Regions from separate parts of the Janthinobacterium sp. 17J80-10 genome, predicted to be linked through region 1. Evidence: predicted binding sites of a transcription regulator. Region 1 holds the regulator's gene; each other region holds the start of a gene.
The links. The regulator sigma-54, encoded in region 1, starts transcription at its own class of promoters, with help from an activator protein. The targets are predictions, from matches to a motif close to TGGCANGNAANCTGCTTT.

Region 1 (9,542 bases):
TCGAGCTCAACGAGGTGAGCATTTCCCGCTTGCCGATTCACCGGCGTGCCAACCTCGGCCTGTCCTACCTACCCCAGGAAGCCTCGGTTTTTCGCAAGTTGACGGTGGCGGAAAATATCCGTGCCGTGCTGGAACTGCAGCGCGATGATGGCAAGCCATTGTCGAAAGCGGTTATCGAAGAAAAGCTCGACCTGTTGCTGGCAGAGCTGCAGATTGAAAAGCTGCGCGACAGCCAGGCCCTGTCGCTTTCCGGCGGCGAGCGCCGTCGCGTAGAAATCGCCCGGGCACTCGCAACCAGCCCGCGCTTCGTGTTGCTGGACGAACCCTTTGCCGGTGTCGACCCGATTGCCGTGATCGAAATCCAGCGCATCGTGCGCTTTCTCAAGGAACGCGGGATTGGCGTGCTGATCACCGACCATAATGTGCGTGAAACGCTGGGCATTTGTGATCGCGCCTATATCATTAACCAGGGTGTCGTGCTGGCCAGTGGCCGCCCGGATGACATCATCGCCAACGAGTCGGTGCGCCGGGTCTATCTTGGCGAACATTTCAGGATGTAAGCAAGCGGCATCGCCATGAAACAGTCACTTCAGCTACGCGTATCGCAGCATCTGGCATTGACGCCGCAGTTGCAGCAGTCGATCCGGCTGCTGCAATTGTCGACGCTGGAATTGCAGCAGGAACTGGAACATATCCTGGCTGACAATCCCATGCTCGAGCGCGTTGACGATCCGCTCGACCATTCGGTGCGCCTGCTTGCCGATGGCGCCATCAACCAGACCAGCAGCCCGGCGGAAAAGTCCGCCGCCGAAGATGCGCCGGCGGCCGATGGCGAAACTGCCTATGAAGGCGCAGAAGGCGGCGAGGCGGCGGATGGCGGCAATGGCGAGGCCGACTGGAGTTTCGACGATGTCGCCCGCACCGGCAAGAACCCTGAAGACGACGACTCACGTCCGCAACTGGAAGCGCACCACATCACGTTGCGCGAACACCTGCTGGAACAGATGCGCCTGACCAGCCATGAGACGCGTGATCGCGCCCTGATGGAATTGATCATCGACGCCATTGACAACAATGGCTACCTGGAAGAGCCGCTCGAGGAAATTCATGCGCGCTTGCCTGCCGAGCTGGAAATCGATCCGGAAGAATTGGCCATCGCCCTGAAACTGGTGCAAAGTTTCGAGCCGGCCGGCGTCGGCGCGCGCGACGCCGGTGAATGCCTCGCACTGCAAATCCGGCGCATGCCGAAAGTGCCGATGGTGACACGACGCATGGCGCTGACCATCGTCGAAAAGCACCTCGGCCTGTTTGCGCAGCGCGACTTCAACAAGCTCAAGAAACTGCTCGATTGCGATGACGAGGATTTGCGCGAAGCACAGTGCATCATCCGCCAGTGCAACCCCCATCCCGGGGCTGTCTTTGCCAGCGATGCCGCCGACTATGTCGTGCCGGACGTAATCGTCAAGCGCGGCAAGAACGGCTGGCAAGTCATGCTCAATCATGATGTGATGCCCCGGCTTCGCGTGAATGCCTTGTACGCGAATATCCTCAAGCAAAACAAGGGTGAGGGCTCACTCACTTCGCAATTGCAGGAAGCAAAATGGCTCATCAAGAACATGCGCCAGCGCTTCGACACGATCCTGCGGGTTTCTCAAGCCATTGTGGAGCGACAACGCAATTTCTTTTCGCATGGCGCCGTCGCCATGCGCCCTCTTGTCTTGCGCGAAATAGCTGATACACTAGGTTTACACGAGAGTACTATTTCTCGTGTAACAACGCAGAAGTACATGCTGACGCCGCATGGCATGTTTGAGCTGAAGTATTTCTTCGGCAGCCATGTCGCCACAGAAGCCGGCGGCGAAGCTTCATCAACGGCGATACGGGCGTTGATCAAACAATTGATAGGAGCTGAAGACCCCAAGAACCCCCTCTCTGACAGCAAGATTGCAGAAATGCTGGGGGAGCAAGGCATGGTCGTTGCCCGGCGCACTGTGGCCAAGTACCGCGAAGCCTTGAAAATCCCGCCAGTCAACCTGCGCAAGTCCTTGTAGTAGTCCTTGCAGTATTTGTTGTATTCGTTGCTGTGTTCAGGCGACACGCACTTGCCTTTGTCGACCGTGAACCGCCAGTGACCTTATTTTAAGGAGCGCTGTATGAATCTGACCATCAGTGGACATCATCTCGAACTGACCCCTCCTATCAGGGAATATGTGCATGCCAAGCTGGAGCGCATCAGGCGCCACTTCGACCATGTCATTGATGCTGCGGTCATCCTCACCGTGGACAAACTTGCAGAGAAAGACAAGCGCCAGCGGGCTGAAATCACCTTGCGCATGCGGGGCAAGGATGTCCATGTGGAATCCATCGCGCATGACCTTTATGCCGCAATCGATGGGCTGGTCGACAAACTCGACCGTCAGGTCCTCAAGTACAAGGCCATCCTCCAGGATCACCAGCACCAGGCCATCAAGCACTTGCCGGAATCCATGACGGCCGCACCGGAAGAATAAAACCGGCGCAATCAACTTCTGCAAATGTAACCAGGGGCGCGCCAAGCGCCCTTTTTATTACCCGATCATGAACGACCATATCCTGACCCGCATCCAGCATCGCACTGGCATGCTCACCCTGAACCGCCCGCAGGCACTGAACTCGCTGTCACTGGAAATGGTGCGCGCCATGACGCGCGCGCTGCTGGACTGGCGCGATGACGATGCAATCAAGGCGGTGTTCATCCACAGCAATAGTGAAAAAGCCTTTTGCGCCGGCGGCGATATCCGTTTTTTTTACCAGTCCGGGCAAGCCACGCCACAGCAAGGCAGCGCCCTGATAGAGGATTTTTTTACCGAGGAATATGCGCTTAACCGGCTGATCCATCACTACCCCAAGCCCTACATCGTGCTCATGGATGGCATCGTGATGGGTGGCGGCATGGGCATTGCCCAGTGCCACTCAGCCGGAAGGCTGCGGATCGTCACTGAACGCAGCAAGCTCGCCATGCCCGAAGTGAATATTGGCCTGTTTCCGGACGTCGGCGGAAGTTATTTCCTGTCGCGTGCGCCGGCTCAGATCGGCACCTGGCTGGCCCTGACGGCCAATCCCGTCGGCGCCGCCGATGCCCTGCATGCGGGGCTGGCGGATGTGTTTATTCCGGCGGAGCGGCTGGCGGACCTGCACGCCTTGGCGGGCACAGGCGACGGCAACGATATCGACCAGGACGTGCGCCACTTTGCCGCGCAATTTTCTGCAGGCGACACCGGCGAACTGGCACGGCAGCGTGACGCCATCGACCACCACTTTTCCTTTGACGACGTGCCATCGATCATGGATTCGCTGGCCGGCGATGCCTCGGCGTTTGCGCAGACCACCCTGGCAACCATGCAAAAGCGCTCGCCGCTCATGCTGTGCGTGACCTTGCGGCAGTTGCGCGCGGGCGCCGGCATGACATTCGAAGAGTGCCTGCGCATGGAACGTTCGATGATGCGCCACTGCTTCAAGCAGGGCGAGGCCTTCGAGGGCATCCGTGCCGCCGTGATCGACAAGGACTTGTGCCCGGCATGGGGATCGCCCTCGCCGCAAGCCGTCAGCGCAGAAATGGTGGCAGGATTTTTCCAGCCTGCGTGGCCGGCGCATGCGCACCCGTTGCGCACTTGGCTCTAGAGGCCGCGGGCTTCAGATCTCGTCGATCATGAACAGGCGGCGGTGTTCGCGCATGGCGTAGCGATCCGTCATGCCTGCGATATAGTCGGCAACCTTGCGCGCCTGCCGTGCCGGATCGCCGCCAGCCACCTGGTAGTCCGGCGCCAGCAGGCGCGGCTCTGCCATGAACGTCTCGAAAAGCTCGCGCACGATCCGTTTGGCCTTGCTGGTCATGCGGTTGACCTGGTAATGCCGGTACAGGTTCTCGCGCAGGAAACGTTTGAGCAGCAACTCTTCCTTGCGCATGGCATCGGAAAAACTGATGAGTGCGGGCGCGTTGCGCACCTGTTCGAGGCTTTGCACGCCAGCATCCTGAATTTTTTGTCCGGAAGTGCTGATCAGGTCGACGATTAGGGTATTGATCATCCGCCGCACGGTCTCGTTGATCATCCGCCGCCCGCCGATACCCGGAAACGCAGCTTCCGCCTCGCGCCGATGGCGCGCGAAAAAATCGATTTCGTCGAGCTGCTCGATGGTCAGCAAGCCTGAGCGCAAGCCATCGTCGATATCATGGTTGTTGTAGGCGATTTCATCGGCGAGGTTGGCCAGTTGCGCTTCCAGGGTTGGCTGCTTCTTTTCCAGGAATCGCTGCCCGAGCTCGCCCAGCATGTGCGCATTCTGCGAGGAACAGTGCTTCAAAACGCCTTCGCGCGTTTCAAACATCAGGTTTAATCCATCGAATGCGCCATAGCGCTCTTCGAGCTTGTCGACCACCCGCAGGCTCTGCAAGTTGTGTTCGAAGCCGCCATATTGGTCCATGCAGGCGTTGAGGGCATCCTGCCCGGCGTGGCCGAACGGCGTATGCCCGAGGTCGTGGGCCAGCGAAATCGCTTCAACCAGGTCTTCATTCAGGCGCAGATTGCGCGCGATCGAGCGGGCAATCTGTGCCACCTCAATGCTATGCGTCAGGCGCGTGCGGAACAGGTCGCCTTCATGATTGACGAACACCTGGGTCTTGTATTCCAGGCGGCGAAAGGCGGTGGAGTGGACGATGCGGTCACGATCGCGCTGGAACTCGGTACGCGAGGTGGCGGGCGATTCGGCGAAACGCCTGCCTCGCGATGTCGCGGAATGTGCCGCATAGGGAGCGAGGTAGGCTTCGAGATTCATGTCAGCCGATGCAGGCGTTGATGCTTTCAATCAGGATTTCCTGAGGCACCGTGGTGATGACGGCAGTCCCCAGGGGCTTGAGAAGAATGAACTTGATCTGCCCGGCCTCGTTTTTCTTGTCGACTTGCATGAGTTCGATCCAGCGCGCGGCGCCAAGGTCAGGTGCGCGCACCGGCAAGCCTGCTGCGCGCACCAGCGCCGCAATACGCTCTTTTGCGGCAGCGTCGATGTAACCCAGGCGTTGCGACAATTCTGCAGCCATGACCATGCCACAGCCGACCGCTTCGCCATGCAGCCATTCGCCATAGCCAAGCCCCGCCTCGATTGCATGGCCGAAGGTATGGCCGAAATTGAGGATGGCGCGCAAGCCGCCTTCCCGCTCGTCCTGGCGCACCACGTCTGCCTTGATCTCGCACGAACGCTGGATGGCATAGGCGATCGCATGGGCATCACGCGCCATGAGCTTGGCGATGTTCGTTTCAATCCAGTCGAAAAACGCGGCATCGATAATTGCGCCATGCTTGATGACTTCTGCCATGCCGGCCGATAGCTCGCGCGACGCCAGGGTATCCAGCGTCAAGGTATCGGCGATCACGGCTTGCGGCTGGTAAAAGGCGCCGATCATGTTCTTGCCCAGCGGATGATTGATGCCGGTCTTGCCGCCCACCGAGGAATCCACTTGCGCCAGCAGCGTGGTCGGCACTTGCACGAAAGGCACGCCACGCATGTACGTGGCCGCGGCAAATCCTGTCATGTCGCCGATCACGCCGCCACCGAGCGCCACCAAGGTTGTCTTGCGGTCGCATTTTTGCGCCAGCAAGACATCGAAAATGCGCATCAGGTTTTCCCAGGTTTTCTCCTCCTCCCCATCAGGCAGGATAATCGTTGTCACCTGTTTGCCGGCAGCTTGCAGCGAAGACGTCAGCCGCTCCAGATAAAGCGGTGCCACAACCGTGTTGGTGACAATCGCGGCGCGGGGGCCGGCGATATGGTGCCCCACCACATTCGGATTTGCCAGCAAGGACTGGCCAATCGTGATCGGGTATGCGCGTTCGCCCAGATCGACCTGCAATTCAATGGGCGTAAAAGACTGGTTGGACATGGTTATCTCAGAAAAAACGGTCGTTCAGGCTTCCGGGGCGGCTTTCGCCTGCTCTGCCGCTTCCAGCCGTTCGAGTTCGGTCAGAATGGTCTGTACCAGTGATTGTACGTTAGGGCGACCGGTTTCGACGACCAGGTCCGCCACTTCGAGATAGAGCGGTTCACGTATACGTGCCAGTTCCTCAAGGCGGGCGCGCGGATCCGCAGTCTGCAGCAGGGGCCGGTTCTTGTCATGGCTGGTACGCTGCAAAATGCTCGAGATGCTGGCACGCAGGTAGATCACCACGCCCCCAGCTTTCAGGCATGCCCGGTTTTCCGGCTTGAGGATGGCGCCGCCCCCTGTGGCCAGGACGATGCCTGGCTGTGCAGTCAAGTCGCGGATGGCTTCTGTTTCGCGCTGGCGAAAACCTTCCTCGCCCTCGATCTCGAAAATCAAAGGAATAGAGGCGCCGGTACGCGCCTCTATTTCATGATCCGAATCGATGAAACGCCGATTGAGTTTTTTGGCAAGGGCACGGCCGACGGTAGTCTTGCCTGCGCCCATGAGGCCGACGAGGAATATATTTTTGTTCATACAATTCAGGGCTGGAAACGCAATTTTATTGCTTTTCCCTCATTCGCGCGAGCCCAGACCCTGAATTGTGAAACGTTCTCTCGCTGATTACCGTACCGACAGCTTGTCACTCAGGATCTTCGGCGTCAGGAAGATCAGAAGTTCGGTCTTGTCATTGGTACGGCTGGTGGTCTTGAACAGGTTGCCCAGGACAGGAATATCGCCGAACAATGGCACTTTGGAGACTGAGTCACGCTCAACCTGCTGGTAAATACCGCCCAACACGATCGTGCCGCCATTTTCAACCAGCACTTGCGTTTTTACGTGCTTGGTGTCGATCGCAAAACCGGAAATCGTTTGCTGGCCGACGCTATCCTTGTTCACATCGACATCCAGAATCACATTGCCATCCGGCGTAATCTGCGGGGTTACTTCGAGTTTCAGATTGGCTTTCCGGAAGGCGACAGAAGTAGCACCACTGCTGGTCGCTTGCTGGTATGGCAATTCCGTACCCTGCTCGATCAAGGCTTTCAACTGATCAGCAGTCACGATACGCGGGCTGGAGATAATCTTGCCCTTGCCATCCGCTTCCAGGGCCGATAGTTCCAGGCTAATGAAGCGCGTTGCGGCGGCATTGAATAATGATACCGCGATGGTACCTGCGGTATTGCCGAGCAAGCCATTAGCCGGCAAATTCACGTTATTGCCATTCACTGTTTGCAAATTGGTCAGATTGAGGCCGGGAGCCGCTGCATCAGCTTCTTGCCGACCGCCGACTTCCACCACGTTGCTACCGCCGGACGTGCTTCTTTGCAAGCCAAAACCCAGTTTCGCACCCAGGTTCTTACTAAAGGTATCGCTTGCCTCGACAATGCGTGCCTCGATCAATACTTGCTTGGATGCAACGTCAGTTTTTTGGACCAGCTTGCGTACTTCTTCCAGCTTGGACGGAATATCCGTTACAAACAATTGATTGGTACGCGGATCAATCACAGCGCTACCGCGCTTGGACAGAATTCGGTTAGTGGTCCCCCCAGCGCTATCCAAGGCAAACACCTGCTTGAAGGATTCCGCTTTTTGGTAATTCAACTGGAAGATTTCGGTTTTTACCGGTTCCAGTTCAGCGATCTGCGCCTTTTGCTCCAGCTCCAGTTTTTCCTTGGTCAGCAATTCATCTTTTGGCGCAATCCACAATACTGTTCCATTCTTGCGCTTGTCCAGGCCTTTGGCCTGCAGCACGATATCCAGTGCCTGATCCCAAGGAACGTCCTTGAGACGCAGTGTCAGGTTACCTGTCACCGTATCGCTGGTAATGATATTCAGGCCCGTAAAGTCAGCAATTACTTGCAGCACTGCGCGCACTTCCACATTCTGGAAATTCAGCGACAAGCGCTCGCCACTATAGCCTTGCGTTCCCTGCACCAGCTTGTTCGGATCTTCCTTGATTGGCTTGACTTCAACCACCAACTGCGTATCACTCTGATAGGCACTGTGCTCCCACAGCCCGTGGGGCGTGATCACCATGCGCACGTTCTCACCCTGCGGCGTGGTTGTGACCGTCTTTACTGGTGTGCCGAAATCGCTGACATCCAGGCGTCGACGCAATACGTCAGGCAAGCTTGTTTTCAGAAAGTCGACAACGATCGTCTGCCCCTGCTGGCGTACATCCACGCCAACCTGGTTGTTCGGCAAATTAACCACCACACGCCCCTCGCCGGATGCGCCGCGACGGAAATCAACGTCGCGCAATGCCGCCCTGCCCACGTTCGCCGGCGCAGCGGCCGCTATTGACGTACCCGCGGCATTGACCGGCGTTGCGACGCCGCCGGAGCCATCGATGGTCACCACGACGGCATTTCCTTCGATCACGGTGGCGTAGTTGAGAGGCCGCAACAGGTTGAATACCAGGCGCGAACGCTCGCCGGCCTGGACTACATTCACATTACGGACATCGCCCAGATTGATGCTTTGTGTGGCTACTCCCGTCGCATTGGCTGTACCCGGAAAATCCAGGGCAATACGTGACGGGTTGGTAATGGAAAACCCGATGGGCGGCTTTTCCATCGGGTTCTTCATCGTCACCTTGACGATGACATTGGCACCCTGCTGATTGGCCGTGATCGACTCGATGGCGTTTTCCTGTGCACTAGCAAATGCACAAGTACTGCCAAGTAGTGCGAAGGCAAAAAGTTGCCATACCTTGCGTTGTAACGCGCCGGCGTTCTTGAATTGTTCTCTTAACGCATTCATTATTTAATCTCCTGCAACTCTAACTTGGCTTGACGTTCGACCCATTCGCCGGACGCATCTTGGACAATTTCTTTTAACTCAACTGCAGTGTCGGTGATATTCGTGATCATGCCGAAATTCTGGCCGACGTAATTGCCGACCTTGAGATGAAACACCGTCCTGTCTGCCTGAATGAGTGCATAGTTGATGCCAGGCTTTTGCATGGTGCCGACCATCCGCAGAGTGTCGAGCGGATAACTTTCCAAAGCTTCGCGGCGGCGCTCCATATCGGGTTTTAATATGCTGCTCGAATTGCCTTTGGCCTTGGCCAAGGCAATTGCCAGTTTGGTTGGGCTATAAGGATCCACGGTATCGCGTTGATCATAAGAAAAAGGCAGGAATTTCTTTGGCTCGGACAACTTGGGTACGTTTACCTTGGTTTGCTGCCTTGTCTCATCCATCCATTGCCGCACTTCATCGAGGCCGCCATTGTCACACCCGCTCAACGCCGCCGCTCCCGCCAGCGCCAGGCCGATGCAATACAACCGGGTGGTCATCATTTTTTGGCTCCCTTCTTCTTTTTACCCGCTACCGCACGCTGCGCGTCCACTTCCTCGCGATCCAGATAACGGAAGGTTTTCGCCACTGCATCGAGACTCAGCGTTCTGTCCTTAGTCGTGGTCAGCTGCAGATTATTCAAGGTAACGATTCGTGGCAAATTAGCAATATCGCCTGTAAATGCGCCGACATCATGATAACTGCCAGTCACCTTAATGCTGATAGGCAGTTCTGCATAATAGTCTTTCACGATCACTTGGCCAGGTTTGAATAATTCAAATTGCAACCCGCG
Region 2 (9,542 bases), 1.1 Mb from region 1:
ATCGCTGACGACGCAGGGCAACGAAGATGGCTTGCGCACCGACCCGAAAGCAGGCGCCACACCGAAAACTGCCGACTGGCGCATCCGCGGGCATGCCGTTTTCAACCTGCGCGGCAGTTACCGCAGCAGCAAGCAACTTGAACTGTTTGCGCGCGTCCAGAATGTATTCAACCGCAAGTATGAAACCTATGGCGCGATCGGCGCAGACATGTTCCCCGACGGTCAACTACTGCAGCCGCATGTAGCAGCACAAGACGCCGGCGACGCCCGCTTCGTCGCCCCCGGTGCGCCGCGCTCGATCAAGGTCGGCATGCGTTACCACTTTTAGGCGCCGCGCATACCCGCTTACTTCTGCATCACATCCCTGATTGCCAGGCGCAGCGCCGCGAGGACCTTCGGGTCGGCCGGCGTATGCGTGCCATCCTGCACCCAGCGCAAGTCGGCATGCGGCATGAAGCGCTTCAGGCGTTGCGCATTTTCAGGCGGGCAGACCAGATCATGCGTGCCATGGATCAGGATGGTCGGGATATGCGCAGTGCGTCGCGCGCATCGAAACAGCGCGCGTTCGCTGGTGAAACAGGCTTGCGACAGGTAATGCGCCTGCAAGCGGTACTTCGTAATCGTCTGCGCCAAAACGCTTTCCGGCGGCGTCGATCCTAGGCCGCCAGGCACCGTCCGTGAATTCGCGAGTTGTCCCGTTTGCGCAGCCGAAGCCATCATCCGGCGCATGATCGCTTCTTCATAATCGTGCCAGCGGCGGGCTGCATCATTGCGCTGTTCACATGTTCCGTTTTGTAACAGGCCTGTCAGAGATTGGAGCACATTGCGCTGTTGCGCCACGGACCAGCCGGCCGTAAGGCGAGCCCAGGCATCAGGCACTTCAGCTTGCAGGGACTGAAAAAAACGGTGGACCTCGCGTGCGCTTGCCAGAAATGCACCGCGCAGCACCAGCCCGTGCACGGCCGCCGGATAGCGCCCGGCATAACTCAACCCGAGCGTCGCGCCCCATGATCCGCCCACCACCAGCCAGCGCGGAATGCGCAGGTGAACGCGCACCTGTTCGATATCTTCAACCAGGTGCGCGGTGTGATTGTGCGCGGTTTCGCCCAGCGGCACACTCTTGCCGGCGCCGCGCTGATCGAGCAGCACCACGCGCTGGCGCGACAGGTCGAACCAGTCCAGCATCGCCGGCTTGCAACCGCTGCCGGGGCCGCCATGCAGCACCACGGCCGCCGGCGCGCCCGGTTCGCCATATTGGGCGCAATACAGGCGATGGCCACCGCCGACCGCGATATGGCTTTCGCAAAATGGCGCCCTGATGTGCGCCGGCATGGAATTTGCGTTGATAGGCATGGTTGCGAGCAGTTGAGGTCAAGAAGTCATTCAGCCGTAAGCAATCAAGAAATGTACCTACACCAATCAATCATAGGAGATCACCATGCAATGGACCAAGCCTGAATTCACCGACTTGCGCTTCGGCTTTGAAATCACGATGTACATCGCCAACCGTTAATCCGCAGGCGACGGCACGGCTCGGCAAGCTGCCGGACCGTGCCGGCAGCATTATTCACTGAATACTGTCCCGACTGGCGCATCATGAAAATCATCGTACTGGGATCATCCGCCGGCGGCGGCTTCCCGCAGTGGAATTGCAATTGTCGAAATTGCGCAGGCGTTCGCACAGGCGCCATCCGGGCGCAGGCGCGCACGCAATCATCCATCGCCGTGTCGAGCAATGGCAGCGACTGGCTCCTGATCAACGCCTCACCCGACATCCTGGCGCAAATCAGGGCAACGCCGGCATTACAGCCGAAACGACACGCCCGCGACACCGGCATCAAGGCGGTGCTGCTGATGGATGCCCAGATCGACCATGTCACCGGACTGCTGATGCTGCGCGAAGGCGCACCGATCCCGCTGTACTGCACACCTTCAGTGTGGGACGACCTGACCGACGGCTTGCCACTGGTGCCGGTCCTGTCGCATTACTGCGGCGTGCAATGGCATCCGATCGCAGTCGGCGGCGATGGCAACGCGGAAAGCAATGCCTTCCAGGTGCCGGCGCTTGACGGCATCCGTTTGACACCATTGGCCTTGCTGAGCAAGGCCCCCCCTATTCACCGCACCGCGAACAGCCCCTGCCCGGCGACAATCTCGGCCTCATGATCGAAGATACCACGACCGGCAAGCGCCTGTTCTATGCGCCGGGACTTGGCCAGATCGAGCCGCATGTGCAAGCCGCAATGCAACAGGCCGACTGCGTGCTGGTCGACGGCACGCTCTGGACCGCCGACGAAATGATCCGCCAGGGATTTTCGAAAAAAATGGCGGCCGACATGGGCCACCTGCCCCTGTCCGGCGCCGGCGGCATGATCGAGCTGCTCGACGCCATCGGCGGGCAGCGCAAGATTCTCATCCACATCAACAATACCAATCCGATCCTCGACGAGGATTCGGTCGAATGCGCGGACCTTGCCCAACGCGGCATCGAGGTTGCCTACGACGGCATGGAGATCTCATTATGAATACCGCCATCCAGAATGACACTGAAGCCAGGCAGCCGTGGAGCCGCGCCGAGTTCGAGCGCCGCCTGCGCGACAGGGGCGAGGCTTATCATATTCACCACCCCTTCAATGTCAGCATGCGCGAAGGGCGCCTGAGCGCCGATCAGATACGCGGCTGGGTTGCCAACCGCTTTTACTACCAGGTCAAGATCCCGCAAAAGGATGGCGCCATCATCGCCAATTGCCCGGACCGCGAAACGCGCAGGAAGTGGGTGCTGCGCATCCTCGACCACGATGGCTGGGAGGACAACCCGGGCGGCATCGAAGCCTGGTCCCGGCTGGGCGAAGCCGTCGGCATCGACCGTGACCTGCTGTGGTCGCAAAAGCTGGTCGTGCCGGGGGTGCGCTTTGCGGTCGACGCCTATGTCAATTTCGCGCGCAGTGCGCCGTGGCAGGAAGCGGTGTGCTCGTCGCTGACGGAAATGTTCGCGCCGAAGATCCACCAGGACCGGCTTGCCACCTGGCCGCAGCATTATCCGTGGATCGAGCCGGCGGGATTGCAATACTTCCGCAGCCGCATTTCGCTGGCCGAGCGCGACGTGGTACACGGCTTGCAAGTCACGCTGGACCATTTCACGACGCACACGCAACAGCAGCGCGCGCTGGAAATCCTGCAATTCAAGCTCGACGTGCTGTGGTCGATCTCGGACGCGATCGCACTGGAGTATCCGTGAAGCGCGTTTTACCCTAGTTGCCTTGCCTGCCACGCCTGAAAGGTGAATGATGAATGCCCTGTCTGCCACGCCCAAGCTCTCCCGGCTGTTCCGCCTGCAATGGGAGCCGACGCAAAACAATTATGTCTTGCTCTACCCGGAGGGCATGGTCAAGCTGAACCAGAGCGCCGCTGAAATCCTGAAGCGCTGTGACGGCGCGCGCGACATCCCCAGGATCGTCGACGACCTGGAACAGACCTTTGCCACCACGGGACTTTCCGGGCAAGTCAACGATTTCCTGCAATCGGCCCACCAGCGAGGCTGGCTTGTCTAGCGCCAACGCAATCGACGCCGGCGCCGCCGGACAGAGTGCAGCCGTCAGGCCGCCCTTGTGGCTGCTGGCCGAGCTGACCTACCGTTGCCCGCTGCATTGCGTGTTCTGCTACAACCCGCTGAACTATGCCGAGAACCGCAATGAACTGAGCACTGCGCAGTGGATCGACGTCATGCGCCAGGCACGCGCGCTCGGCGCAGCGCAGCTCGGCTTTTCCGGCGGCGAGCCATTGTTGCGCGACGACCTGGAAGAGTTGATCGCCGAAGGCTACCAGCTCGGCTACTACACCAACCTGATCACGTCCGGCATCGGCCTGACCGAGGCGCGCATTGCGCACATGAAGGAACTCGGCCTCGACCACATCCAGTTGTCGTTCCAGGACTCGACCCGCGAAATGAACGATTTCCTGACCAGCACCAGGACTTTCGACCTGAAGTCGCGCGTGGCGAAATTGATCAAGCAATACGACTACCCGATGGTCCTGAACGTGGTGCTGCACCGCTACAACCTCGACCATGTCGGCCGCATCATCGACATGGCGCTGGAAATGGGGGTCGAATACCTGGAACTGGCCAATACCCAGTACTACGGCTGGGCGCTGGCAAACCGCGCGCAGCTTTTGCCGACGCGCGAGCAGCTGGAGCGCGCGGAAAGCGTGGTCAATGCCTATCGCGCGAAGATCGGCACGCAAATGCGCATCCTGTTCGTGGTGCCGGATTATTTCGAGGAGCGCCCAAAGGCTTGCATGAATGGCTGGGGCTCGGTGTTCCTTGCGGTCGCAGCCGATGGCGCGGCGCTGCCCTGCCATGCGGCCAAGTCGCTGCCCGGCTTTGATTTTCCCAATGTGACGCAGCAGGACTTGCGCACCATCTGGTATGACAGCGACGCCTTCAACCGCTACCGCGGCGATTCGTGGATGAAGGATCCGTGCCGCACCTGCCCCGAAAAAGAAAAGGACTTTGGCGGCTGCCGCTGCCAGGCGCTGGCCCTGACCGGCGCGGCCGAGAATGCCGACCCGGTGTGCGCCAAGTCGCCCCACCATGACCAGGTCAAAAACATCGTCCTGCAGGCGCAGCAGTCGAAGACTGCGGCGGCCAACCCGCAGCCGCTGCTGTTTCGCAGCGATGCGAACTCCCTGAGGAACAGTCTTGGGGCTGAAAAAAACGCCGGCTGACGGCGCTGGCGGCGCAGTCGCCCGGGCCTGTCCATCGGTGGATGAAATGCGCCGGCCGTAGAGTCTTCTGGCACGGCGATTGCATTTGTCATGTTTCCACAACCATAGGAGACAGACATGCCATTCCACCCCACCTTGCCGCGCCTGGCCGCAGCCCTGCAGCTGGCCTGGCCGCTGTTATGCGCGCCGGCGCTGGCCGCGCCGTTTGCCTACGTGCCGAATGAAAAATCCGGCACGGTCAGCGTCATCGATACTGCAAGCGATTCTGTGGTCGGCGAGATTGCGGCCGGCCAGCGGCCGCGCGGCATCGCCATCGACACTGCCTCGGGTGCCCTGTTCATCACCGATGCCACTGCCAGCGCGCTGCTGATGATCGATACAGCCGAACGTCGCGTGCTGCGGCAGGCGCCGCTGGGCGCATCGCCCGAAGGCGTGAGCCTCTCGCCGAACCGCAAGCTGGTGGCCGCCGCCGTCGAGGAAAGCAATAGCGTCACGCTCAAGGATGCCGTCAGCGGCGCGCACATCGCCGATATCAAGGTCGAAGGGCACAACCCGGAGCATGCGGTATTTTCCCCCGATGGCCGCGAGCTCTACGTCAGCGCCGAAGATGCCGAACAGATCGACATCATCGACGTCGCCAGGCAGCGCCAGGTGGCGTCGGTCGCGGTCGGCCGGCGCCCGCGCGGCATCGGCTTTTTGCCCGATGGCAGTCGCGCCTACGTCGCCTGCGAACTGTCCGACACGGTGTATGCAATCGACGTCGCCAGCCGCAAGGTCGTCGCCACGATTGCTGCCGGCAAGAGCGCCAACGGGATCACGGTCCATCCCAGCGGCAAGCGAGTCTATGTCTCCAACGGCCGCGACGCCACGGTCATGGTGATCGATACCGCCAGCAACAAGGTGGTCAACACCATCGCTGTCGGCAAGCGCCCATGGAACATGGCGCTGACCCCCGACGGCAACAAGCTGTATGTCGCCAACGGCCGCTCCAACAGCGTGTCGGTGATCGATACCAGGACCGGGTGCGTCACTGCCGAGATCACGGTGGGCGAATTGCCCTGGGGCGTGGTCATCCGGTAAGTAAAAAAAGGGCCGGTGATGCGAATCACCGGCCCAAACTGTCTAAAGAGACAGGGAGACTAATTCTTTGCCGTTTTTTCTTGCTTCCTTCTGATTACTTGCCGGCCAGCTTGAAGACCCAGACCGAACCGCCCTGTTCGAGGAAGTTCACCTTCTTGGCGACTTCGCCACCCCACAGCGGCACGGCGCCGCCCCAACCGGACACCACTGCGACGTACTGCGTGTCGCCTTCCTTCCAGGTCACCGGGGGCGCGACCACGCCGGAGCCGGTCTGGAACTTCCACATTTCCTTGCCGGTCTTGGCGTCGACTGCTTTCAGGAAGCCTTCCGGCGTGCCGTAGAACACCAGGTCGCCAGCGGTGGCCATCACGCCCCCCCACAGCGGCGCATTGTTCTTGACTTCCCAGACAATCTTGCCGCTCTTCGGATCGACCGCGCGCATGACGCCGATATAGTCTTCGTTCAATGGCTTGATGGTGAAGCCAGCGCCCAGATAGGCGGCGCCCTTCTTGTAGGCGACCGGCTCGTTCCAGATATCCATGCCCCATTCGTTGGCCGGCACATAGAACAGGTTGGTCTTCGGGCTATACGCCATCGGCATCTGGTTTTTGCCGCCCAGGAAAGATGGCGCCGAGAACACGGTCTTGCCCTTCTTGCCATCCTGTCCCTTGGTCGGGTCGCCCGGGCGGCCTTCCGGAATCAAGTTTGGCCGGCCGGTCTTCAGGTCGATGCTGGAAGCCCAGGTGATCTTGTTGACGAACGGGAAAGCATTCTGCAATTTGCCATTCTTGGCATCGATCACGTAGAAAAAGCCATTGCGGTCAGCCTTGCCGCCCATGCGCTTGCCATTCATGTCGAAGGTGATGAATTCATTGACACCATCAAAATCCCAGCCATCGTTGGGCGTGGTCTGGTAATGCCACTTGATCTTGCCGGTCGCGACATCGATGGCCACCGTCGAGGCCGAATACAGGTTGTCGCCGGGACGCAGATGGCTGTTCCACGGCGCCGGATTGCCGGTGCCGAAATAAGCCAGGCCGGTGGAAGCATCAAAGGTGCCGCCGAGCCAGGTGGCAGCGCCGCCCGATTTCCACAGGTCGCCCGGCCAGGTGGCGTTGGTGGTGCCGGAAATGCCATTCTCGATTTCCTTGCCATCCTTGTCGTACTTGTAGCCCATGTGGCCTTCGACCATCGGCCGTACCCAGACCAGTTCGCCGGTGCGCGGATTGCGCGCCTCGACCCGGCCGATCACGCCGAATTCACCGCCGGAGACACCGGTCAGGAGCAAGCCCTTGGCAATCAGCGGCGCTGCCGAAGCCGAATAGCCGGCGTGGTAGTCGTCGATCTTTTCCTTCCAGACGACTTCGCCGGTATCCTGGTTCAGGGCCACCAGTTGCGCGTCGAGCGTGGCGAAGATCACCAGGTTGTCATACAGCGCCGCGCCGCGGTTGATGACGTCACAGCAAGGCATGATGCCGTCCGGCAGGCGGTGCTCGTATTTCCACAGCTTGGCGCCAGTCTTGACATCCAGCGCATAGATCCGCGAGTAGGAGGCGGTGACGAACATCTTGCCGTTGTAGATGACCGGCTGCGATTCCTGGCCGCGCTGTTTTTCGCCGCCGAACGAAAACGACCATGCCGGCACCAGTTTCGAGACGGTCTTGGAATTGATCTGGGTCAGCGGCGAAAAACGCTGGCCCTGCTGGCCCATACCCCAGGACAGCACATTGTTCGGCGCCTTGGCGTCGTTTTCAATCATCGCATCGGTCACGCCTGCGGCGTGTACTGCGGCTGACGCGAACGAGACCGCCAGCGCGGCGCCGATCACGGAAATGTTGAATTGCTTTTGCATACCTATCTCCTTTGAGTACTATGAATGCGTTATTTTTTTAGTTGATGCGGTTGAGTAGCAGCGCGCCCTGCTTGTGACAAGGCGCGCCCTACCGTTTCACACCATTTCAGTGTTTAGAAAAAGCCCAGCGCCTTCGGGCTGTAGCTGACCAGCAGGTTCTTGGTTTGCTGATAGTGTTCCAGCATCATCTTGTGCGTCTCGCGGCCAATGCCCGACTGCTTGTAGCCGCCGAAGGCCGCATGCGCCGGATACAGGTGGTAGCAGTTGGTCCACACGCGCCCCGCCTGGATGGCGCGGCCAACGCGGAAGGCGCGCGAGCCGTCGCGGGTCCACAAGCCGGCGCCCAGGCCGTACAGCGTGTCGTTGGCAATCGCCAGCGCCTCGGCTTCATCCTTGAAGGTGGTCACCGATACCACCGGCCCGAAGATCTCTTCCTGGAAGATGCGCATCTTGTTGTTGCCGGCAAATACCGTCGGCTTGACGTAGTAGCCGCCGGCCAGGTCGCCCGCAAGCTTGTTCTGCTCGCCGCCGATCAGCACCTCGGCGCCTTCCTGGCGGCCGATGTCCATGTACGACAGGATCTTTTCCATCTGTTCATTGGAGGCCTGGGCGCCGATCATGGTGCTGCTGTCGAGCGGGTTGCCCTGCTTGATGGCGGCTACCCGCGCAATGGCGCGTTCCATGAATTTCTCGTAGATCGATTCCTGTACCAGCACGCGCGACGGGCAGGTGCAGACTTCACCCTGGTTCAGGGCAAACATCGCAAAGCCTTCCAGGCACTTGTCGAAGTAATCGTCATCGGCATCCATGATGTCGGCGAAGAAGATGTTGGGCGATTTGCCGCCCAGCTCCAGCGTCACCGGGATGATGTTTTGCGCGGCGTATTGCATGATCAGGCGGCCGGTGCCGGTTTCGCCCGTGAAGGCGATCTTGGCGATGCGCTTGCTGGTGGCCAGCGGCTTGCCCGCTTCCAGGCCAAAGCCGTTGACGATGTTGAGCACGCCCGGCGGCAGCAGGTCGCCGATCAGTTCGATCAGCACCAGGATCGAGGCCGGCGTTTGCTCGGCCGGTTTCAAGACCACGCAATTGCCGGCGGCCAGCGCAGGCGCCAGCTTCCACACCGCCATCAGGATGGGGAAATTCCAGGGAATGATCTGGCCGACCACGCCGAGGGGCTCGTGGAAGTGGTAGGCATAGGTTTCCGAATCGATCTGCGCCACGCTGCCTTCCTGGGCGCGGATGCAGCCGGCGAAGTAGCGGAAATGGTCGATCGCCAGCGGGATGTCGGCCGCCATGGTTTCGCGGATGGGCTTGCCATTGTCGATGGTCTCGGCGGTGGCGATCAATTCCAGGTTCGCTTCCATGCGGTCGGCCATCTTGTTGAGGATGTTGGCGCGCTCGGTGAGCGAAGTCTTGCCCCAGGCAGCGCGGGCAGCGTGGGCAGCGTCCAGCGCCAGTTCGATATCTTCGGCGGTGGAGCGGGCGATTTCGCAAAACGGCTGGCCGGTGATCGGCGTGATGTTCGGGAAGTACTCACCCTTGACCGGCGCCACGAATTTGCCGCCGATGTAATTGTCATAGCGTTGCTTGAACGGGTTCTTGATCCCCAGCTTGCTGATGTCTGCCAAATTCATTTCTGCCTCCTAAACGATATGAGATGCGTCTGATTTTTTTAAATTAAGTGCGACGAGCGCACAGGGGTTATGGCAAATGCCGTGCCAGCATGGAGACATCGCAAGGAAATTGAAAAAAAATGGCGGAGACGCAGCAGCTGTCTATAGAGCTGCACGCATTTTTTGATGGGGCGACTGGGACCGGAGGAAAAGCGTCAGCGAACGGATTTGTTCACTTTTGGAACAGGCGGGCAAACAGGTGTATCGAATCA
Region 3 (9,542 bases), 300 kb from region 1:
GGTCACCCAGCATGATCCTGCCGGATAATTGATTTTTGGCAAGAAGGCAACAAAGGAGCGCAGTGCCAGCGCTAGCGGCACCGCAGGAGCGATAATAAAGACGGATTGCACCGTGTGACGAGGAGACAGGCGTTTTGAGAATGCCGCTGGCAAAGCGGTCCGAAATGTCAGAGCAAAGATTGGGGCGCGTCGCAAGACGCGCCCTTTTTATTGGCGGTTCCGCTGCCGTGGATTTTGCGCTAAGCTCTTTTGCCATGAATTCACCAGAGACCAGCACAGTGTTTGCCGCCATTGTCCCCGCCGCTTTCGGTTTCATGGGCATCCGCTGCAGCAAAGAATGGGTGCAGGAATTGGTCTACCTGCCACCGTCCTTTGCCGCGCAGGCGCCCGTCAATGCCCTGGCCGAAAAGGCGATGCGCCAGATCGCGTGCTACCTGCAGGATCCCGATTTCCGATTTGACTTGCCCCTGGTGGAAGCGGGCACGCCTTTCCAGCGCAAGGTCTGGCAAGCGATCAGCGCCATTCCGCGCGGCCAGGTGCTGACGTATGGCGCCGTTGCCAGGGCGATCGGCTCGGCCCCGCGCGCGGTCGGCCAGGCGTGCGGTGCGAACTGGTTTCCCCTGGCGATTCCCTGCCACCGCGTGACTGCCAGCGGCGGCCTGGGCGGTTTTTCCAATCATGGCGATGCGACCGGCTTTCATGTCGGCGTCAAGCGCTGGCTGCTGGCGCACGAAGGCGCGCAACTCTGATGGCCGGTGTCCCCATTCCGCGCCGGGGCCGGCCTGCCGCGGCGCCTGTCCTGGAGGCGGCCGATCTGGCCGCCATCGATGAATTCTGCGACAGCCTCTGGCTGGAAGACGGCCTGGCGAAAAATACCCTCGAAGCCTACCGGCGCGACATGCGCCTGTTCGCGGGCTGGCTGCGCATCGAACGCGGCCGTCATGTGCACGCCGCCCAAGCCGAGGATTTGCACGCCTATTTCGCCGCCCGCCATGCCGATACCAAGGCCACTTCAGCCAACCGGCGCCTGGCAGTGCTGAAGCGCTTTTACCAGATGGCGCTGCGGCAAAAAAGAATCGATGCCGACCCCTGCCTGCACATGCAGTCGGCCAGGCAGCCGCCGCGCTTTCCCAAGACCCTGAGCGAGGCGCAGGTCGAGGCGCTCCTGGGTGCGCCGGATACCGCCACGCCGCTGGGCTTGCGCGACCGCACCATGCTGGAACTGATGTACGCCAGCGGCTTGCGCGTGTCCGAACTGGTATTGCTCAAGTCGGTCGAGGTCGGCATGAACGAGGGCGTGCTGCGCATTACCGGCAAGGGCAACAAGACCCGCCTGGTGCCGTTTGGCGAAGAAGCACGTGCCTGGATCGAGCGCTACCTGAAAGAAGCCAGGGCGGCTATCCTGAATGGCCAGAGCGATGATGCGCTGTTTGTTACCGGCCGTGGCGGCGCCATGACGCGGCAAATGTTCTGGATACTGATCAAGAAGCACGCCCTCAAGGCCGGCATCAATGCGCCGCTGTCGCCGCACACCTTGCGTCACGCCTTCGCCACGCACTTGCTCAACCATGGCGCCGACCTGCGCGTGGTGCAATTGCTGCTGGGGCATGCCGACATTTCCACTACCCAGATCTATACGCATGTGGCGCGCGAGCGCCTGAAGCAATTGCACGCGCAACACCATCCGCGCGGCTGAACGCGCGACAAGCTGCCTCAGAGAAGCGGTACCGCCCTGTCGGTCAATGCCAGCCGCATCAGCACCGCGCCATGATCGGAAGCTTGCGCACTGTTCAGTTGCACGTGGTCGTTCAGGTACATCACTTCCGTTACCGCGCCCGGCGCATCCGGCCAGTCCGGATGGAATTCCTTCGACACGAGGATATGGTCGATGGTGTTGAAGACACCTTCGTGCATGTGGCTGTAGCCGACATCGCGCGAAAAATCGCGCCGTGCCTGGATGCGGTAACTGTCGAACAGGCGCCGGCCGAAACTGTCCACCTCCGCCGGCGGCCGCCCGGCACCGGTGACCAGCTGCGTCGTCACCGCCTCGGCGATGTCGTTGAAGTCGCCCATGACCACCAGCGGCGCATGGCCGCCTTGCGGCATCAGGGCGTCGACGACATGGCGCAGGCCCAGCGCCTCGGTGCCACGCCGGTAGAGCGAGCGCAGCGACGCCAGGTCGAACAGCGCCGGATCGGCCACATCCTCGCCGTCGAGATAGTCCGGGCGCTTGGATTTGAGGTGCACCACCAGGACATTGACGGTCAATTGCGGCGTTGCCTGCACCTGCACGTGCAGCAGGGGACGGGTGAAGCGCGTCAGGGGACTGTCCAGTTTGGCCAGGCTTGCCAGCAGGGCAGGCGGCAAGGCATGGAAAGCGGCGGGCGGCGCTGCGAACGGCAAGCGCGACACCAGTGCCACGCTGGGCGTGAGTGGTTCGATTGCCGGATCCGGGTCGAAGCCGGCATGCAGGGCTTCGCGGTAATTGCGCGTGCGCGCCAGCACGGTCCTGAGGCAGGATTGCGAAAAGATTTCCTGGAAGCCGATGATATCGGCATCGATTTCATCGATCTTGCGCGCCAGCCAGTTCAGCTTGTCCTCGTATTCTTCCGGGGTGTACGGCGGCAGGTTGTCGTAGAAAGTCATGCCCGGCGGCGCCAGATTGCATACATTGAAGGTCGCAAAGCGGATTTCTTGTTGCATAATAGCCCCCGGTTTGAATCTGCGAAACAATCTGCGAACGGGTTTAGCGTAACACGGCATGGCAAAAAAAGAACACGTTTCCGAAACGCCGGCGACACAATTCCTGCGCCGCCAGGGCATTGCTTTCAGCGAGCATCCGTACACCTACGAAGAGCATGGCGGCACGGGAGTGTCCTCGCGTGCGCTGGGGGTGGACGAGCACTGCGTGGTCAAGACACTGGTGATGCAGGATGAGACGGCAAAGCCGTTGATCGTGCTCATGCATGGCGACCGCAAGGTGTCCACCAAGAACCTGGCGCGGCAAATTGGCTGCAAGTCGGTCGAGCCCTGCAAGCCGGAAGTGGCCAACCGCCACTCCGGCTACCTGGTCGGCGGCACTTCGCCCTTCGGCACCCGCAAGGCGATGCCCGTGTATGTGGAGCAAAGTATCCTGGCGCTGGAAAAGATTTACATCAACGGCGGCCGGCGCGGTTACCTGGTGGGACTGGATCCGCAAGTGCTGCTGGCGTGCCTGCAAGCCAAGCCGGTGAATTGCGCGCTCGAAGATTGAGCGCTTGAAGAATTAATCAAAGTTTCAAGGAGAAATAATGACTGTTTTGTTATTTGCGCTGGCGGCCTACCTGATCGGTTCCCTGTCGTTTGCCGTGGTGGTCAGCCGCGTCTTCGGCCTGGCCGATCCGCGCACCTACGGTTCCAAAAATCCCGGCGCCACCAATGTCCTGCGCAGCGGTAACAAGGCCGCGGCAGTACTGACATTGCTGGGCGATGCATTCAAGGGCTGGCTGGCGGTATGGCTGGCGCAGGTGTTCGGGCCGCAGTATGGTCTCGGCGATGGCGGCATTGCCCTGGTTGCGCTGGCGGTATTCGTCGGCCACCTGTGGCCGGTCTTTTTTAAGTTTGTCGGCGGCAAGGGCGTGGCCACGGCGTTGGGCGTGCTGCTGGGTATCAATGGCTGGCTGGGCCTGGCAACGCTGGCGACCTGGCTGATCGTCGCCTATGCCTTCCGCTATTCTTCGCTGGCGGCATTGATTGCGGCGGTATTTGCGCCGTTCTACTATGGCTTGCTGTTCGGCGTCGATGAAATTCTGCTGGCGGTGCTGGCGATGAGTGCGCTGCTGCTTTACCGGCACCGTGCCAACATTGGCAATCTGCTGGCCGGCAAGGAAAGCCGGATCGGCAGCAAGAAAAAATAATTTACAGCAGCAAAAAGCACAGCATCGCGACGATGGTTGGCGGCAGCGCGCAGGCGAACAGGCCCAGCGGGCTGATGGATTCTTCATCAAAGCTGCCCTTGAGGATGGCAAAGCCTGCCGGATTCGGCGCATTGGCAATCACGGTCAGGCCGCCGCCAGCGACGGCGCCCGCGACCAGCGCGTACTTGGCCGTATCGGATAGGCCTTCCACCAGCGAACCGAGGTAAGTCAGCGCAGCATTGTCAGTGATGGCGGTGAGCGCCGTGGCGCCGAAAAAGAGCACGGTCGCATCCATGCCGGCCAGGAGGGGCTGCAGCCACCATTGCTGCTGGCTGCCCAGGATCACCAGGCCGGCCAGGAAAAACGCCACCATCAAGCCTTCGCGCAGCATCAGCGTGTCCTGGTATTTTTTGTAGGCTTCGGTGAAACCGAGGAAGAACAGGAACAGGCCAAAGAATACGACCGGATGGTGGTTGAAAAATACCACGCCTGCCAGAAATAGCAGGTGGATGGTGATTACCAGCGCCGGCATGGATTGTTGGTCCGCATTTGTGGAAGGCACTGCCAGCCCGGCCAGTTCCCGGCGAAACAGCCAGGCGGCGCCCGCGGCATTGATGACAACGGCCAGCACGGCCTTCCAGCCGAACATGGCCAGCATGAAGGAAAAGTCCCAGCCCCATTTTGCCGCCACCATCAGCACCGGTGGTGCCGCATAAGGCGTCAGCACGCCGCCGATCGATACATTCACCAGCAGTACCGCCAGGGTCGCATATTTGAGGCGCGGCGAGATCGGCTGGCTGTAATAGCGGTCGCGCAGCAGCAGCGCGGCCAGCGTCATGGCGGCAGGCTCGGTAATGATGGAACCGAGCAGGGGCACGAGCGTCAGGCAAGTCACGTAGTAGGCCAGCGATGGCGCCAGCGGCAGCGCCGCCGCAATCCAGTCGACCAGGCGCCGCGCCAGGTGCAGGATGGGACGCGTGCCGGCCATGACCAGGATCACGAATACGAACAATGGCTCTGTGAGATTTTGCCGCTCCAGGTAGCCGATGGCGGTGTTAAGGTCGGCGGTGGCCGCCATGAACAGGATCAGCACCATCGCCCAGAAGCCGAATACCGCCTCGACCTCGCCCAGCAAATGAAACAGGCCTGCGTGGCGCGGGTGGGCATGCGACAGATGGTCGAAAAATTTCGTGGAAAACGTATGCAGCACCGCCAGTGCGAAAAGCGCGGCGCCGGCATACTGGATCAGCTCGGCTGAAGGCATGGCGATATCCCTGAAAAACGAGACCGCCATTGTCCCATAGATAGGTGGTGCTCAGGCTGGCGGCAACTCGTCCAGCGGCCAGCGCGGACGCACCTGGAACGCATAGTCGCGCGTGGCGGCAGCAGGATTGCGCGCCAGTCGTTGCGCGCCGGCGAAGGCGATCATGGCGCCATTGTCGGTGCAGAATTGCAGCTCCGGGTAAAACACGCGGAAGCGCTTCTTTTGCGCGGCGGCGTTGAGGGCGGCGCGCAATTGCGCATTGGCGCCGACGCCGCCGGCGATCACCAGCCGCTTCATGCCGGTCTGCTTCAGTGCGTCGATGCATTTGGCTACCAGCACATCGACGATGGCATCGACGAAGGCGCGCGCAATGTTGGCCTTGTCCTGCTCGCAGATGTTGGCCGGGTGCTTTTTCACCAGCGTCAGCACTGCCGTCTTCAGGCCGGAAAAGCTGAAATCCAGGTTCTTCGAGTGCAGCATCGGACGCGGCAGCTTGTAGGCGGTCGGGTCGCCGAACTCGGCCATGCGTGAAATCGCCGGCCCGCCGGGATAGCCCAGGCCCAGCAGCTTGGCCGACTTGTCGAAGGCTTCACCGGCGGCATCATCCACGGTTTCTCCCAGCAGGGTATAGCGGCCGATGCCGTCGACCTGCATCAACTGGGTGTGGCCGCCTGACACCAGCAGCGCGACAAAGGGGAATTCCGGCGGATCGCTCGCCAAAAGCGGCGACAGCAGATGGCCTTCCAGGTGGTGCACGCCGAGGATGGGCTTGTCCAGCGCCAGCGCCAGGCCGCAGGCAACCGAGGCGCCGACCAGCAGCGCGCCGGCCAGGCCCGGGCCCTGCGTATAGGCGATGGCGTCGATGGCGGTCAGCGGCTCGGCGCTTTGCTCCAGCACTTGCTCCAACAGCGGCAGGGCGCGCCGGATATGGTCGCGAGAGGCCAACTCCGGCACCACGCCGCCATAGGCCTCGTGCATCGCGACCTGCGAATGGAGGGCGTGACCGAGCAAGCCGCGTTGTGTGTCATACAACGCAACGCCAGTTTCATCACAGGAGGATTCGATGCCAAGGACAAGCATGGGAAGAGGTGAGGTTGGTGCGATTCTTGCGTGCGATTGTAGCGTATTATGCCGGGATCGGCTTTCCCCTGTTGTACTGGTTATTGGTAATTTATAAAGATGCAGGCTTCATCCAACGAACTCCGATCGCTGCGCATTGTCGTGGTCAATAGCGTCGTGCCGCCGGAAGACGAGCACAACGACGCCGCCTGGGCGGCGGCAGAGCGCGCGCGCGCTCTGCGTATTGGCTTGCTCGAAGCTGGTTACAACATCATCGCCGTGTTCCCGGCCGATATGCACCTGCCGGAACGGGTCGCCCAGCTGCAGCCGGACATGATCATCATCGACGCCGAGTCGGATGCGCGCGACGTGCTCGAGCACGTGGTGGTGGCGACCCGCGAGGCGCGCCGGCCGATCGTCCTGTTTACCGAAGATGACGACAAGTCCAGCATGGAGGCGGCCATGGATGCCGGTGTGTCGGCCTACGTGGTGGCCGGCCTGCATGCGGAACGCGTCAAGCCCGTGCTCGACGTGGCGCTGGCGCGCTTCAATGCCGAGCAAAAGCTGCGCGCCGAGCTCTCCGATACCAAGCTCAAGCTGGCCGAGCGCAAGACCATCGAGCGCGCCAAGGGCCTGCTGATGGAGCGGCACAAGCTGAGCGAACCCGAGGCCTATGCCAAGCTGCGGCGCCTGGCCATGGACAAGAACCTCAAACTTTCCGACCTCGCCCAACGCATCATCGACGTCGCCGATCTGCTGGGTTGAGACGGCCGTTTTGCCCCATTGTCATTGCCCTTGTTTGATGCGGTGCACGGCAAAAGTGCGCAATTTCCCTGGTTTCGCCCGGGTTTTGCCCGAATTGCCTGCTCTGCGGCTGGCACGCCAATTGCACTAACCCTGGAGAAGATGGCTGCACGGCCAATGTGGGCGGTGCAGCCGGGACAAAGGTGTCCTGGTCGATCGAGCTGCGCTCGCATTGACCGGACGCCTTTTTGTTTGTCCGCGCACAAGCTTATCAGTGGGAGCAGCAATGACAGAACATGGATTGGGCAAAGCACCTGCCCGGATTGCCGGTGCTCCGGAAAAGCAGGAGGTGCGAGTCGGGTTCATGCCACTGACCGATTGCGCGCCGGTGGTGATGGCAGCCATTCTCGGCTTTGACAGGAAGCACGGCATCAAGATCGTGCCAACCCGCGAGGCTTCGTGGGCCAGCGTGCGCGACAAGCTGACAAGCGGCGACCTGGATGCCGCGCAAGCCTTGTATGGCCTCGTATACGGCGTGCACATGGGGATCGGGTGCGGCCGGCGCGACATGGTAGTCTTGATGACCCTGAATCGCAACGGCCAGGCGATCACTCTTGCGAACCACGTCGCCGGCAAGGGTGTTCTCGGCGGCGCGGGGCTGGCCCGGCTGATCCGGCAGGAGCCACGCCGCTACGGCGCCTATACCTTTGCGCATACCTTCCCTACAGGCACGCATGCCATGTGGCTGTATTACTGGCTGGCTGCGCATGGCATTCATCCGCTGCGTGATGTACGTCTGGTGACGGTGCCGCCGCCGCAGATGGTGGCAAATATGGCCGTTGGCAATATCGACGGCTATTGCGCCGGCGAGCCATGGAACCATCGTGCCATCGCGGACAATGTCGGCATTACCGCTGCCGCCAGCCAGGATATCTGGCCCGGTCATCCGGAAAAAGTGCTGGGTGCCAGCGCCGATTTCGTGCGCCGCTACCCCAATACCGCGCGCGCATTGACGGCTGCCGTGCTGGAAGCTTGCCGCTGGATCGATGCATCCCCGGCCAACAAGCTGCGCGCCGCCGAGACCATTGCCGCCAAGGCGTATGTCAATACCTCGGTCAATATCATCAGCCCGCGCATCCTTGGCCTTTACAGCGACGGCGCAGGCGGCAGCCGCGAAGATCCGAACTGCATGGCCTTCCATCAGGACGGTGCAGTGAATTTCCCTTACCTGTCGGATGGCATGTGGTTCCTGACGCAGCACAAGCGCTGGGGCCTGCTCAAGGAACATCCGGATTACCTGGGTGTGGCGCGTGCGATCAATTGCATCGACCTTTACTGCGAGGCCGCCACCATGGCGGATGTGGCCGTACCTGTCGATGCCATGCGCAAAAGCGTCCTCATCGATGGCATTACCTGGGATGGCAGTGCGCCTGCCGCTTATGCGGATAGCTTTGCAATCAGCTTTGCCGGGCTGGTTGCCGCCGCTGCCTGAGAACCCAGTTGCTGCGCCATTTTGAGGCGGCGCACGAAAATGGCGCAAAAAAACGGTCGCTCGTGAAGCGGCGAAGCAGGAAAAAGTAATGGATCAGGCTGGCACGTCAATTGCATAGCAATAGGCAAGCGCCAAAGCTGGTGCAGCAATCAACGATCTTTCCTGCCAACGAAGGCAGGAGGGATCCGGGACAAAGGTGTCCGAATCTTGCAGGGTTTCCCTGCACGGTCCGGGCGCCTTTTTTTATTTGGATTTTAAGGTTTGCATTTCTTCCCAGGGAGACCAGCATGACAAAGAAAGACGACAGCACAGATATCACCCGCCGCTCCATCCTGAAGGCTGGCGCGGTCATGAGCGCCGGCGCATTCGGTGGCCTGGCCACGGGCGGCGTGTGGGCGGCCGGTTCTGACAAGCCGGAAAAGGAAGAAGTGAAGATCGGCTTTATTCCGCTGACCGACTGCGCCTCGGTGGTCATGGCCTCGGTGCTCGGTTTCGACAAAAAGTATGGCGTCAAGATCATTCCAACCAAGGAAGCTTCCTGGGCCGGCGTGCGCGACAAGCTGGTCAATGGCGAGCTCGACATGGCGCATGTGCTGTATGGCCTGATCTATGGCGTGCATCTGGGCGTATCTGGCCCGAAAAAGGACATGGCAATCCTGATGAACCTGAACCATAACGGCCAGGCCATTACGCTGTCGAAAAAGCTGGCCGACAAGGGAGCTGTCGACGGCCCCTCGCTGGCCAAGGTGATGGCAAACGAAAAGCGCGAATACACCTTTGCGCAAACTTTCCCGACCGGTACCCACGCCATGTGGCTGTATTACTGGCTGGCGTCGGCCGGCATCGACCCATTCAAGGATGCCAAGGCCATCACTGTGCCGCCACCGCAAATGGTCGCCAACATGCGCGTCGGTAACATGGATGGTTTCTGCGTCGGCGAGCCTTGGGGGCACCGCGCGATCATGGATGGCATTGGCATTACTGCCGTCACCACCCAGGATATCTGGAAAGACCACCCGGAGAAGACCCTGGGCACCACCGCCGAATTCGTCAGCAAGTATCCGAACACTGCGCGCGCGGTGATGAT

Region 2: a site for sigma-54 is predicted at 4,794-4,811, ahead of EKL02_RS13050 (beta-propeller fold lactonase family protein). Genes of this name have one in related genera too.
Region 3: a site for sigma-54 is predicted at 7,095-7,112, ahead of EKL02_RS16255 (CmpA/NrtA family ABC transporter substrate-binding protein). Genes of this name have one in related genera too.

The regions. Positions count from the first base shown of each region.
Region 1 covers NZ_CP035311.1:3,957,254-3,966,795, forward strand. The annotation lists gene lptB (LPS export ABC transporter ATP-binding protein) at 1-560, shown strand, start outside; gene EKL02_RS17725 (RNA polymerase factor sigma-54) at 576-2,051, shown strand; gene raiA (ribosome-associated translation inhibitor RaiA) at 2,154-2,510, shown strand; gene EKL02_RS17735 (enoyl-CoA hydratase/isomerase family protein) at 2,578-3,660, shown strand; gene EKL02_RS17740 (deoxyguanosinetriphosphate triphosphohydrolase) at 3,673-4,809, opposite strand; partial or broken gene aroKB (bifunctional shikimate kinase/3-dehydroquinate synthase AroKB) at 4,811-6,484, opposite strand; gene pilQ (type IV pilus secretin PilQ) at 6,572-8,713, opposite strand; gene EKL02_RS17755 (pilus assembly protein PilP) at 8,713-9,252, opposite strand; gene EKL02_RS17760 (type 4a pilus biogenesis protein PilO) at 9,249-9,542, opposite strand, start outside.
Region 2 covers NZ_CP035311.1:2,905,821-2,915,362, forward strand. The annotation lists gene EKL02_RS13015 (TonB-dependent receptor) at 1-328, shown strand, start outside; gene EKL02_RS13020 (alpha/beta fold hydrolase) at 346-1,353, opposite strand; gene pqqA (pyrroloquinoline quinone precursor peptide PqqA) at 1,439-1,513, shown strand; partial or broken gene pqqB (pyrroloquinoline quinone biosynthesis protein PqqB) at 1,597-2,525, shown strand; gene pqqC (pyrroloquinoline-quinone synthase PqqC) at 2,522-3,238, shown strand; gene pqqD (pyrroloquinoline quinone biosynthesis peptide chaperone PqqD) at 3,288-3,551, shown strand; gene pqqE (pyrroloquinoline quinone biosynthesis protein PqqE) at 3,544-4,725, shown strand; gene EKL02_RS13050 (beta-propeller fold lactonase family protein) at 4,843-5,805, shown strand; gene EKL02_RS13055 (PQQ-dependent methanol/ethanol family dehydrogenase) at 5,900-7,657, opposite strand; gene adh (aldehyde dehydrogenase) at 7,771-9,291, opposite strand.
Region 3 covers NZ_CP035311.1:3,658,834-3,668,375, reverse strand. The annotation lists gene EKL02_RS16295 (methylated-DNA--[protein]-cysteine S-methyltransferase) at 255-749, shown strand; gene xerD (site-specific tyrosine recombinase XerD) at 749-1,696, shown strand; gene EKL02_RS16285 (endonuclease/exonuclease/phosphatase family protein) at 1,714-2,703, opposite strand; gene ybaK (Cys-tRNA(Pro) deacylase) at 2,762-3,253, shown strand; gene plsY (glycerol-3-phosphate 1-O-acyltransferase PlsY) at 3,291-3,896, shown strand; gene EKL02_RS16270 (putative Na+/H+ antiporter) at 3,898-5,160, opposite strand; gene tsaD (tRNA (adenosine(37)-N6)-threonylcarbamoyltransferase complex transferase subunit TsaD) at 5,212-6,240, opposite strand; gene EKL02_RS16260 (ANTAR domain-containing protein) at 6,340-6,984, shown strand; gene EKL02_RS16255 (CmpA/NrtA family ABC transporter substrate-binding protein) at 7,250-8,455, shown strand; gene EKL02_RS16250 (CmpA/NrtA family ABC transporter substrate-binding protein) at 8,743-9,542, shown strand, end outside.